DNA from 4 places in the Advenella sp. genome. Region 1 is predicted to be linked to each of the others. Evidence: predicted binding sites of a transcription regulator. Region 1 holds the regulator's gene; each other region holds the start of a gene.
The links. Region 1 encodes sigma-54, which starts transcription at its own class of promoters, with help from an activator protein. Its sites were predicted from a motif close to TGGCANGNAANCTGCTTT; they were not measured.
Positions count from the first base shown of each region.

Region 2: glnK (P-II family nitrogen regulator) is a predicted target of sigma-54. The motif match lies at 1,444-1,461, and genes of this name have one in related genera.
Region 3: urtA (urea ABC transporter substrate-binding protein) is a predicted target of sigma-54. The motif match lies at 1,916-1,933, and genes of this name have one in related genera.
Region 4: exaC (acetaldehyde dehydrogenase ExaC) is a predicted target of sigma-54. The motif match lies at 1,132-1,149, and genes of this name have one in related genera.

Region 1 is NZ_JBQEAU010000001.1:45,779-48,920, forward strand. Features, by position in the region: gene ACTIKR_RS00190 (hypothetical protein) at 1-367, opposite strand, end outside; gene rpoN (RNA polymerase factor sigma-54) at 385-1,779, shown strand; gene ACTIKR_RS00200 ((2Fe-2S)-binding protein) at 2,057-2,323, shown strand; gene ACTIKR_RS00205 (LysR family transcriptional regulator) at 2,698-3,142, opposite strand, start outside.
Region 2 is NZ_JBQEAU010000004.1:63,671-66,812, forward strand. Features, by position in the region: gene ACTIKR_RS01505 (ammonium transporter) at 1-1,007, opposite strand, end outside; gene glnK (P-II family nitrogen regulator) at 1,049-1,387, opposite strand; gene ACTIKR_RS01515 (hypothetical protein) at 1,739-2,308, shown strand; gene ACTIKR_RS01520 (accessory factor UbiK family protein) at 2,636-2,920, shown strand.
Region 3 is NZ_JBQEAU010000004.1:43,923-47,064, forward strand. Features, by position in the region: gene urtB (urea ABC transporter permease subunit UrtB) at 1-516, opposite strand, end outside; gene urtA (urea ABC transporter substrate-binding protein) at 583-1,860, opposite strand; gene ACTIKR_RS01430 (c-type cytochrome) at 2,328-3,050, shown strand; gene ACTIKR_RS01435 (c-type cytochrome) at 3,116-3,142, shown strand, end outside.
Region 4 is NZ_JBQEAU010000002.1:47,902-51,043, forward strand. Features, by position in the region: gene ACTIKR_RS00675 (sigma-54-dependent Fis family transcriptional regulator) at 1-973, opposite strand, end outside; gene exaC (acetaldehyde dehydrogenase ExaC) at 1,215-2,738, shown strand; gene ACTIKR_RS00685 ((2Fe-2S)-binding protein) at 3,098-3,142, shown strand, end outside.

The DNA of each region.
Region 1 (3,142 bases):
GGCTGCCAATCAATTGGGCTGCCGTATCTGCGGGCACGGTCTTGTATGCAGCGCGCTCAACGCTTCCGCTATACCAGGCACTCAGGAAGAAGTAGACGATCAGGGTGCCTAGCAGCACTACTGCCCACCACAGGTAGGTATTGATACTCTGTAAAAAAGAGACCAGTTGTACGTTAAACTTGTTCAGAAAAACGTAGTCTTGGGCGGCACCGAACTCAAGGATACTTGCGGCAACCCACAGCCAAATCACGATTGTGACAATAATCACGACGGCACGCATTATAATCCTTGGGGTAGCCAGTTTAAGCAGCGTTTTGCTTACCAATCTGGCATCATTTTGCTGAACCGCGGCATTACTGTATTTCATAGGTATTCCAAATCGATATGCGTCATGCGTTAGAACTTCGAACTGGCCAGCAGTTGGTGCTGACCCCGCAACTGCAACAATCCTTGCGCTTGTTGCAGTGTTCTGCGCTGGATCTCCAGACAGAACTGGCACAGGTGTTGCAGGACAACCCCATGCTTGAACTTGTCGATAATAACCAAATATCCGAAGATAGTACAAATACAAGCGAAAATGATGCCGAGCTTTTACAACAGGACTGGACCTCGCAGCCGGGTCAGAAATCGCGAGATGACGAGTATTTTCAACCCGAAACAGCGGTAGGGCTGTCGCTTTCCGAGCATCTGCGGGAGCAGTTGCGGCTTACCCACGCATCGGAGCGGGATGTCAGTCTGGCCGACTACCTGATCGAGGAACTGGACGATAACGGGTATCTGATGTCCAGCCTGCAGGAAATAGCAACGTTGTTTTCGGAAGAGGCCGATGTCAGCGAAGACGACCTGGCGGTTGCCTTGCGCCTGCTGCAGTCGTGTGATCCGCCCGGGGTGGGCGCGCGTACGCTTTCTGAATGCCTGCTGCTGCAATTGGATGTTTCTTCTCTGGCCAACCCGCCAGAGCCCGAGGTACTGGCTTGCGCCCGCCTTATTTGCGAGCACGGGCTGGAGGCGCTTGGACGTGCCGATATGGCGCAACTGCGTTCCGTTACCGGCGCCGATATTGACCGGATTCGACAGGCTCATGCCCTGATCCGGCAACTGGATCCGCGGCCTGGCAAGCAATTTAGCACGCCCACGGCCGATTATGCCGTGCCCGATGTTCTGGTGCGCAAGATAAAAGGGGAGTGGGTCCTGACCATCAATCAGGCGGTCATGCCATCGCTACGTATCAGCGAAGGATACGAAAGCATGATTCGTCGTCTGGGCAAAGAGGCTGGCTCGGCAATGAGCGAGCAACTGGCCGCGGCCAAGGGTTTTATGCGCCAGGTCAGTCAGCGCTTTACGACGATTCTGGACGTCTCGCGTGCCATTATGGACAAGCAGCGCGACTTTCTGGAGTACGGCATGGCGCGCCTGCAGCCTTTGACCCTGCGAGATGTGGCCGATGCAGTGGGGATGCATGAATCAACCATCTCCCGGGCCACGACGCAGAAGTTTATCGCGACGCCGCATGGGGTATTTGAGCTGAAACGGTTTTTTGGCTCCGGCGTGGCGACAGACAGTGGCGAAAATGCATCGGCAACAGCGGTGCAGATCCGCATTCGCAATTACATTCAGGCCGAGCCAGAGGGCAAGCCGCTATCGGACAGTCGCCTGACCGACCTGCTGGCTCAGGAGGGCATTACCATCGCGCGCCGCACGGTGGCCAAATACCGCGAAGTCCTGGGCATTCCATCGGCATCGCTGCGCAAGGCGCGGGCCAGTCTTAATCAGGAATAGGGACACGCAAGGAGACGCGGCCTCCTGCTGCGGCCGTAGAAGACGGTGATCAGGTTTGGCTGGCAACCTCTTGCGTGCCCTGCCGGCGCACCGCCTTGGCGCCCTGGTTGCACGCACCCATAGACCCGTGCACTGGCGGTGGCAGCGCCGTACGTGCCATGCCCCATAAATCTCAAAAAATTGCGGTAACACCCTGAAAGAACGGAATTGTTGGACATTTTCATCAAACCCGGCAAGGCGCTTGCAACTTTTTTTGCCTTGGATGATAATAACTCTCATGTATATTTGCATTTGTAATGCCGTCACCGAAGACGCCGTTGTCAGCGCTATTTCCCAGGGCGCCAGCACGCTGAGTGACCTGCAACGAGAACTGGGCGTCGCCACCAATTGCGGGTGCTGCGCACAAATGGCCTGTAGCTATCTGGAGCGCGCAGCCTGTACCGGTGCGCCTGTTGCTCATGATGGCGCCAATGACCATTGCGGCAAAGACAAATGTGACGCGCTGGCAACAGAATCTGTGGTGCTCTGGCGTTCGGCCGCCTGATCGGCTGGCGTTGCAAAGCACAAGTCACCATGCCACAAGGTTCACGCCTTCAAAAATCATTGCTACCAATAATGCTCAAAATCATAAGCCGCAAATAATAATTCGCCAATGATAAGCGGCAAATAATTAGTCCTAAATCACCATTTGCGGACCGGCGCCTGGTTTCTCTGCCTCAGCGCATTTTCAACCTCACGCTTGCAGTGCCACGTTCCCAACATTCAACTGCGTTATCACTTTCGCAATATCACCCGGATCGATCCTGATTTGTGCGCCGCGGTTGGCAGACAATTTGGCCATCCCATAGAACTGAACGAGGATATTATAGCTACAGCGCAAAAGTTGCACATTCAATCTCGGGGGTGGATTCCTTGGGTTTAACTCAACCCCGCCATCAGCTCACAAAGAAGAGTGCGTGCTGCCTCAGTCGTTCGAGTCACAGGGTAGGCAGTGCTCCATACTATATTGATGCTACGGCTGACTTCCGGAGAGCAAAGCCGGATATAAGTGATTCCATTTACTACGGCGGGGGCGCCACCCAGGTAGGGCCGTATCGAATAAACCTTATTCTGACGCATGAGCATATTGATCAAATGGGTCGAATTTGTGCTTAGAACCGGACTAACCTCGGAGCCAATACTGGTCGCTGCATGATCAATCATTTGGCGCATCCGGTTTGGACGCATGGTCAAAGCCAATGGCATCGACAACGCCCGCTTGAGTTCAATCTTTTTGGGAAAATTCGACATCGCCTCTGTTGCGCCGCACAAACAAAGTACCTGGCGACCACATTCAATCGTGTGCAAACTTGTGTCGTTTTGA
Region 2 (3,142 bases), on a different contig from region 1:
TTGGCGTTGAACAGCCCAGTCAAGATGCCGCCGACAATACCACCTACGCCATGTATGCCAAATACGTCTAGCGAGTCATCGGCCTTAAGCAAGCGTTTTAAGCCATTTACGCCCCAGACGCAGAACAAGCTGGTGACGGCGCCGATAATCAGCGCGCCCATGGGATCCACCAGACCGGCGGCAGGCGTTACGCCCACCAGGCCGGCTACGGCACCAGAGGCGCCGCCCAGCAGGGACGGCTGGCCCTTGAATTTCCACTCGACCAGGACCCACACGACGATGGCAGCAGCCGTGGCAAGCAGTGTATTGAACACCGCCAGCGCTGCCTGGTTGTTGGCGGCCAGTGATGAGCCACCGTTGAAGCCGAACCAACCCACCCACAGCATCGCTGCACCGATCATGGTCATGGGCAGGTTATGTGGCTGCATGGCTTCCTTGCCATAACCGATACGTGGTCCCACGACATAGGCGGCCACGAGCGCGGCCACACCGGCGTTGATATGAACTACGGTACCACCGGCAAAATCCAGCGCATCGCCAAATAGCAGGCCTTTCTCGGCCCAGATCATATGGGCCACAGGGATGTAGGAAAATGTGAACCATATTGCCATGAAAATAAGCACGGCGGAGAACTTGATGCGTTCGGCAAAGCCGCCCACGATCAGGGCGCAGGTGATGCCGGCGAAGGTGGCCTGGAAGGCAACGAACGTTAGTTCGGGAATGGTGCCCGCCAGTGCATAGGAGTCTGCGGGCAGATCAATCACGCCGGACAGGAAGGCCTTGGACAGGTCGCCAAAGAGCGCGTTCCCACCTGAAAAGGCAAGGGAGTAGCCATAGGCAAACCACAGAATCGTGACCAGGGCGAAGGTAACCAGGACCTGGCTCATCAGCGAGAGAATGTTCTTGCTGCGAACCAGGCCACCGTAAAACATGGCAAGACCGGGAACAACCATAAACAGCACGAGAATGGTGGACACGCTTACCCAGACTAAATCGGCGCTTTGCATTTTCAATTTCCTTTCAATACAGGTGATAGGGAGCGACGGGCTTACAGCGCCGCATTGCCGGTTTCGCCGGTGCGAATCCGGATGACTTGTTCCAGGTCAGTCACGAAAATTTTTCCGTCACCGATTTTGCCGGTGGTGCCTGACTGGCAGATGGTTTCAATTGCCTGTTCCACCTGCTCGTCGGCGACGGCTGTCTCCAGCTTTATTTTGGGCAGGAAGTCCACGACATACTCTGCGCCACGGTATAGTTCTGTATGACCCTTCTGCCGGCCAAAACCCTTGACTTCTGTAATCGTCAGCCCCTGAATTCCGATTTCGGCCAGGCCAGCACGGACCTCATCCAGTTTGAATGGCTTGATAATGGCTGTGATCAGTTTCACAATGTTCTCCCAGAAATAACATTTGTCTTTAAGGACCGATTGTCCATGGCCTCTTAAAAGCAATAGTTGTGCCAGTTTTCGCTGCCGTGCAGGCGCATGTTGGGGCACGCTAATGATGCATAAATGCGTGTGGCCATAAGCGTGTGCTCGATATTGGTGCGTTAAGCGCGGTGTTGTTTGCTTAGCTTGCAAAATGCGCCTGGGTCGGTGCTGCCATTCATTGTCTTAGTGCATGATTTGTAACCAAGAGGAATGATTAGCGACAATTCAGAAGACATTCAGCTTATGCGGGTCGTGAAATTACAGTAAAATCGTGAAACAAATTCTATTTTCAATTAAAGAGGTGAAGCCTTGAAGAACGTATCCAAACTCAGTCTTGTAGCCATGTTGTCCGCCGCTGCTTTTATTGCTGGTTGTGATAATAGTTCTGACACTGACCAGACCACGCAGGCCCCTGCTGCAACCGACTCGGCCGTGGATCAGGCCAAGCAGGCGGCAGACAAGGCAGCCGAAGAAGCGAAGATTGCAGCCGATAAAGCAACTGAAGCCGCCTCGGAGTCTGCCAACCAAGCTGCCGATGCCACCCAGGACGCAGCAGATAAAGCGGGCGAAGCCTCCGGCAACGCGATGGAATCTGCCAAGGAAGCGGCCAGCAGCGCCCTTGAGTCGGCCAAAGAGGCTGGTTCAAACGCTGCTGATGCAGCCAAGGATTATGCCGACACGGCTATGGAATCTGCCAAAGAAGCTGCGGAGTCAGCCAAACAGGCGGCCTCTGATGCCATGGAAGCGGTAAAAGAGAAAACATCCGGAGCTACCCAACCGGCGGGCGACGCGTCTACGACCACGCCAACTGAAACTGCACCAGCCGAGAGTGCACCTGCTGCGCCGACCGAACCGGACACTGAGTCAAAACCACAATAAGTCATTGCTTACATCAACCCGCCGAAAGGCGGGTTGATGCTTTGGGGCGGACCATGCGCGGATGTGTTGTGCGGATGGTGCTAAAGCGTGGCGGGTGCGTAGCCTGAGCGTGCCCGTCTGCACCCGTCGGCCTGGGCTATGCTGGGTACTGTACTGTGGCCATGTCTTGTCGCGATGCGCCGCGCTGTGCTTTATCGTACTGTGTTGTGTATTGGACGTAGAACGTCGCTTTCAGTCTGTGCAGTACAAAGTTTGCAATGGCAAATGTGTACAATATGAAGAACAGAACGCGGCACTGGTGCCCGTATGCATACAGGAATCACAATCATGAAATCGAATCAGTTATTTGAAGATTTTCAGAAGAATATTCAGGAATTGATCAAGAACAGCCCGGCGGCAGATATAGAAAAGAATGTGAAGGCATTCATGGCCCAGGGATTTTCCCGGCTGGATCTGGTTACTCGAGAAGAATTTGATGTGCAGGTTGCCTTGTCGGCAAAATTGCGCGAACGTCTGTTCGAACTGGAGTCCCGGGTTCGTCTGCTGGAGGACAAGGCAGGCATTACAACACCGTCTTCCACAAGCGCCCATACCGGCCCGGTTGTCGACTAAACCCACAAAGTAAATTGCAGCGCTCCAGGGTGCTGCCCACGACAAAGGCGGCCAGCGCTTCATGCTGGCCCGGGTATCATCAGATCATCTGTCAGGTCATCCGTCGGGTGGTATGAGGCCTCATATGAGGCCGCATTTGTGGCCGCATGTACGAGGCCGTAGATACCGGGTCTGCTGGTGTTGGTCATGGTGGCCGGGTTCGCTTGACTGCCAGGTAGTGCA
Region 3 (3,142 bases), on a different contig from region 1:
TTGTTTCAGCGCAGGATCGGTTTCTGCCTTGAGTGCCTGGTCCAGCTGCTGTGCCGACAGGCTGTCCGGGCGACGCAGCATATTTTCAATGGCCATTCGGCGGATTGTCTTGTCCTGGGAGAACAGACTCATCGAGGCCAGCGCATTCTGGATCAGTCGGCGCAGTGCATTGTTCAGTATCGGTTGACGGGTCGGCGCCGTTGGAGGCGCGATGCTTTCACCGGTTAAGGGGTCTGTGTAGCCTTGATCGGACTTGATCACGAGCCGTCCATCGGGCAGGCCCAACACAGTGCCTTGCGATAAGCTTTGCAGTAGCGGACGGGCGACCGCAGGATCGGCGTTCACCAGTTTTTCTATGGCCTCTTTGCGCTCCCCATAGCTGCCGGAAACAAGCACGTTCAGATCGGCCGGTGTCAGCGTGCTCGCATGGGCTGGCGTTACAGACATAAGCAGAACGCCGACAATCATGGCCAGTTTTCCAATCCAATCCTTAACGAGGCAAGGGGTGAGTTTCATGCGGATCTTTCCATTTTTTGCTGTCGGTTGCATGACCGGCCCGCCGGGCCGGGTCATTGTTCGCATTTATTTCACTTCATCGGGTTTTTTTTCATTGCCGGCAATGAACGGGCTCCATGGCTGGGCGCGCACGGGTTTTTCTGTTTGCCAGACAATGTCGAATTGCCCGTCAGGACGGATTTCACCGACCATGACAGGTTTGTATAAATGATGGTTGCTGCCCATTTGAATTTCGAAGCCGTCCGGCGCTGACACTTTCTGACCGATCATGGCCGCGCGAACGGCATCCACGTCAGTCTTGCCCGCTTTTTCAACGGCAGCTTTCCACATTTTCAACCCGACAACGGTCGCTTCCATGGGGTCGTTGGTCAGCGGTTTGTCTGCGCCAGGCAGCTTTTGCGCAGCGGCGTAATCCGCCCATTGTTTTTTGAAGGCCGAATTGGCTGGATTGTCCACGGACATAAAGTAATTCCACGCTGCCAAATGACCAACCAACGGCTTGGTGTCGATGCCGCGCAGCTCCTCTTCGCCCACGGAGAATGCGATGACGGGCGTATCTATTGCCTTGACGCCGGCGTTACCGAGTTCCTTATAGAACGGCACATTGGAGTCGCCATTGATGGTGGAGATGACCGCGGCTTTTCCGCCCGCAGCAAAACGTTTGATATCGTTCACGATGGTCTGGTAATCGCTATGACCGAAGGGAGTGTAGACTTCCTGTATGTCACTATCGGCAACGCCCTTGCTATGCAGGAAACCACGCAGAATTTTATTGGTGGTGCGCGGATAGACGTAGTCTGTCCCGAGCAGGAAAAATCGCTTGTAGCCGCCGCCTTCTTCGCTCATCAAATATTCAACGGCAGGAATGGCCTGTTGGTTAGGCGCCGCGCCGGTATAGAAAATATTGCGCGACATTTCTTCGCCTTCATATTGAACCGGGTAGAACAATAGGCCGTTCAGTTCTTCAAAGACCGGCAGCACCGATTTGCGCGAGACCGATGTCCAGCAACCGAAAACCGCTGCTACTTTTTCCTGGCTGAGCAATTCACGCGCTTTTTCTGCGAACAGCGGCCAGTTGGAAGCGGGGTCCACGATGACGGCCTCTACCTTGCGACCAAGAATGCCGCCTTCCTTGTTGATCGCGTCGATTTGCATTAGCGCGACATTTTTCAGCACAGTTTCGGAAATAGCCATCGTGCCGGACAGCGAATGCAGTATGCCGATCTTGATCGGCGGTTTGGATGGATCAATCTGACCCTGGGCCCAACTGCTGCTGAGCGCGCCAGAGCCAAATGCAAGTGCAAGACTGCACACCATGGTTTTAAGAACATTGCGACGTTTCATTTATCAGCTCCGGGATGAGTAAAGGCAAATTGCATGTGTGAGTAGCGATAGAGCTAAAGCAATAGTCGTGCCAGCAAACAGATCTCGTTGCTGCGGCGGGTCGAGCAACTCAAGCGGGAGCTAGCCTTACCCGCTTGCGCGCCACGGCAGGTAGACGCATTAAGGGAGCAGTGGGACAGCACATCGAGGGAGCATCAACGGGAATAAAAAGGTGCGCAAGGCGTTACCATTCATGAATGGTGATTTGAATTGGCTTGTGTTGATTCGATATTGGTGCGTTCGATACCAAAGGCGGTCGTCGATGCATGATGTCGGTGCGTCAATGCGCCGTGATGGTCCGTTTGAATTTGTGATACCTGGACATGCCTGCTTTACCCCGACCAGTCGATTCTATAAAATTACTAAAAAATATATACTAATAAGTAATAGATATATGAATGCAGTAGCATTATGGTTAGGAGTAGAAGATGAACAGAAATCGAAAAAAGCGTAGCGGAATATCCGCTGCAGCAATCGTGAGCGCTTGTAGCGTACTTTGGCTGCCCACAGAAATTGCGTCTGCCGGTGATATCGCGCAGGGTAAAAGTATTGCAGCCAAAGGCATTCCCGGCCAGGCGCCCTGTATGGCCTGCCATGGCGCAAATGGCGAGGGCATGGCAGCTGCAGGGTTTCCCTTTCTTGCCGGTTTGCCGGCCGTGTACCTTGAAGCCCAGCTTGTGGATTTTGCCCAAGGCAAGCGCAAGCAGGCCGTGATGGAGCCGATTGCCAAGGCCTTGAGCGCCGAGCAAAAAAAGGCCGTTGCTGTCTGGTATGCGTCCCTCAAGCCGGTAATCGATCCGGCCCACGCGGTGCAACTGCAGGACAGCTATCCCAAAGGCAAGATGGGCGCCTGGCTGGCGCAGCGCGGTGACTGGTCGCGCGGGCTGCCGGCCTGTGTGCAGTGCCATGGTCCGGGCGGCGTCGGTGTTGCGCCCACGTTCCCTGCTTTGGCGGGCCAGTCTGCCATGTACATCAAAAACCAATTGCTGGCCTGGAAAACGGGTGCGCGCGCCGATGACGCGCATGGTCTGATGGCGCATCTGGCACGCAAACTGACAGATGAGGAAATCGACGGCGTCAGTGCCTATTTCGGAAACGATATTGGCGCTGCTGCTGCCAGCGCGACGACAGCACAAGCAGGGGGGCAATAATGAACCGTCTTTTATTCCTTCGCACGACGCATTTTGTGGCCATGACAACAGTTATTTGCCTGATCATGCCTGTTGGTTCCGTGGCAGCGCCC
Region 4 (3,142 bases), on a different contig from region 1:
ATGCTGGCTCCAGCGCTGGCAGGGCCGCCTGCACCCCGCCCGGGCCGCTGCGGTTTTTCACTTGCGGTGGTATCGACGTCGCCCCTTCGCCGTGCAACGCTTGTGAAGGGGCGCTGCCGGCAACGCCGATCCGCTCAAACTGCAAGGTTGCATACAGCGCAGTGCCATCGGCGCAAAAGCTGCGCTTCGGTTGCGACTGTAGTTGTTTCCAGGCGGGCAGCCATTTATCGACGGGTTCGTCCAGTAATGTAATAAGCGGGACATCAAGCAGTTCAGCTGCTGTTTCATTGGCGCCCACAATCTGCTGATCGGCAATCAGCAGCGTGCCGCATTGCGCCGCGTTCAGCGGCCCTGCGTGCCGCTGAAACTGCAGTCGGGCAATGTGCGTGCCGGCAAGATCCAGGATCTGGTTGCCGATCTGGCGTGCCGTGATTCGGACCAGATCGCCGGTGTAGTCCGGCAGTGTACGGGCATCGCCGGAAATATCCAGAACGCCCAGGATTTCTCCGCGTGGCGAGCGGATAGGCGCAGCATGGCAACTGAGAATACGGTTGCAGGGCAAAAAGTGCTCCCGGCCGATGACTCGGGTAAAGCCGTTTTCGATCAGGGCGGTGCCGATGGCATTGGTGCCGCGATGGCCTTCGGCCCAGCTGGCGCCGGGCCGCAGGGTCACCTGGTCAGCCTTATGCAGAAAGGCGCTATTGCCGGTGGCGTGCAGGATGACGCCGCTGGCATCCGAGAGCAACAGTATGCCCTGCGCCTGCGCCGCGATGCCACTGGCCGTGGCGATGTGCGGCGCGGCAGTCTGTAACAGGCTGGCGTATTGATCCAGGCGGGTATCAAGGTCTGCCCGGTCCAGCAGAATCGGTTCGTTTGCCAGCGTATCCGCCTGCTTTTCACAGCGCTCCCAGGAACGCTGAATTAGCGCATTCGGCTGTACGGTACCGGCGGAGTTCAGCGAGTGATGCAACATCGTAGTCTCCTGATGTGTTGCAAAAACAGACAGTTGTTGCTTGTGTTGCCTGCCTGCTGTCGTGATTCGCGACACCTTCTTGCTATGTTGTGCGTGCCGCGCGCGATGCGTCAAAACTATTCTACTCCAAAACCCTGTTTTGCTCCTTGCTAGCGAGATGGCATGAACTTTGCTCTAGAACGATAGCAGCGCGAGGCTATGGCTGCGCGCCATTTTAAAAATGAATATCTGGAGATAAGACATGAATCTATCCGATTTGAAGCAATTTGGTATTGACACCGATTACCCCTACAAGACCAAGTACGGCAACTATATTGGCGGCAAATGGGTGGAACCGGTCTCGGGCGAATACTTTGAGAATATTTCTCCGGTCAATGGTCAGGTGTTTTGCGAAGTCCCCAGGTCCGGCGCCGACGATATCGAGCGGGCCGTGGACGCTGCGCATGCGGCACGCCGTGCCTGGGGGCAGACCTCGACGACCGACAGAGCTAACCTGCTGCTGAAAATGGCCGATCGCATGGAGCAGAATCTGAAAGTGCTGGCGGTAGCTGAAACCATTGACAATGGCAAGCCCCTGCGTGAAACGATGGCTGCCGATCTGCCGCTGGCAGTGGACCATTTGCGCTATTTTGCCGGATGCATCCGGGCGCAGGAAGGGGGTATTTCCGAAATCGACAATACAACGGTGGCCTATCATTTTCACGAGCCACTCGGTGTGGTGGGGCAGATCATTCCATGGAATTTTCCGATCCTGATGGCGATCTGGAAACTGGCGCCGTCACTGGCAGCAGGGTGCTGCGTGGTGCTCAAGCCGGCCGAGCAGACACCCGCTTCGATCCTGGTGCTCATGGAAATTATTGGTGATCTGTTCCCTCCCGGTGTGATCAATATTGTCAATGGCTATGGCAAGGAAGCGGGCAATGCGCTGGCTACCAACAAGCGTATCGCCAAAATTGCCTTTACCGGCTCGACCGCCACAGGCAAGCATATCCTGCATGCGGCTGCCGACAACTTGATTCCGTCCACCGTTGAGCTTGGTGGCAAGAGCCCGAATGTATTTTTTGCCGATGTCATGGATCAGTCAGACGACTTTTTTGACAAGGCGCTTGAAGGGCTTTCGATGTTTGCGCTCAACCAGGGCGAAGTGTGCACATGCCCTTCACGCATCCTCATCCAGGAGTCCATATACGATCAGTTCATCGAGAAGGCCATTAACCGCGTGCAAAAGATCAAGACCGGCAACCCGCTGGATATGAATACCATGGTGGGCGCTCAGGCGTCGCAGGCGCAGATGGACAAGATCCTGGGCTATATTGATATTGGTCGTGATGAGGGCGCAGCGTGCCTGACCGGTGGCGAGCGCAATCGTGTGCAGAGTCTGGAGGAGGGGTATTACGTGACACCCACCATGCTTTCCGGCAAGAATGATATGCGCATATTCCAGGAAGAAATTTTCGGGCCGGTCGCCTCTGTTACGACGTTCCGGGATGAAGAAGAAGCACTGGCCATTGCCAATGACACCTATTATGGTCTGGGCGCAGGCGTATGGACCCGGGATGGTTCCCGCGCCTATCGCATGGGACGGGGTATTGAGGCAGGCCGGGTTTGGACCAATTGCTATCACCTGTATCCGGCTCATGCTGCATTCGGTGGTTATAAACAGTCGGGCATCGGGCGGGAAAATCACAAAATGGCGCTGTCCAATTACCAGCAGACAAAATGCCTGCTGGTGAGCTACAGCCCCAAGGCGCTGGGTTTTTTCTGATCGCTGTGCGTGTCGGACCGCATCTGGCGGTCCAGCCAACTGACCGGTGCAGGCCTTATGACTGCAAATATGCGCCGGTTTGCGTTTCTGTTGCATTTGTATTTCATTTTTATTTCTGCGTCAAAGACAACTTAGCATTGTCATCTGCGCTGCTTGGCCATAGCGGGCGGCCAGATCATACTGGCGCAAAACGTTAGGACAAATGTGGTTATCAGGAAGTTGATCACAATCCCGATAAGATTGCTATACTGAATACAGTAAAGCGAGTCTGGTTTGCCTGCGTCGGGTGCGACAGCACGTTAATGATGGGGCTTTACGATGATGGTTTTGTTTAGCAACGAACGGAAAGGATAGCTGCAATGATTACACTTGAAATTAACGGTTCGAAGCATGATGTTGATCTG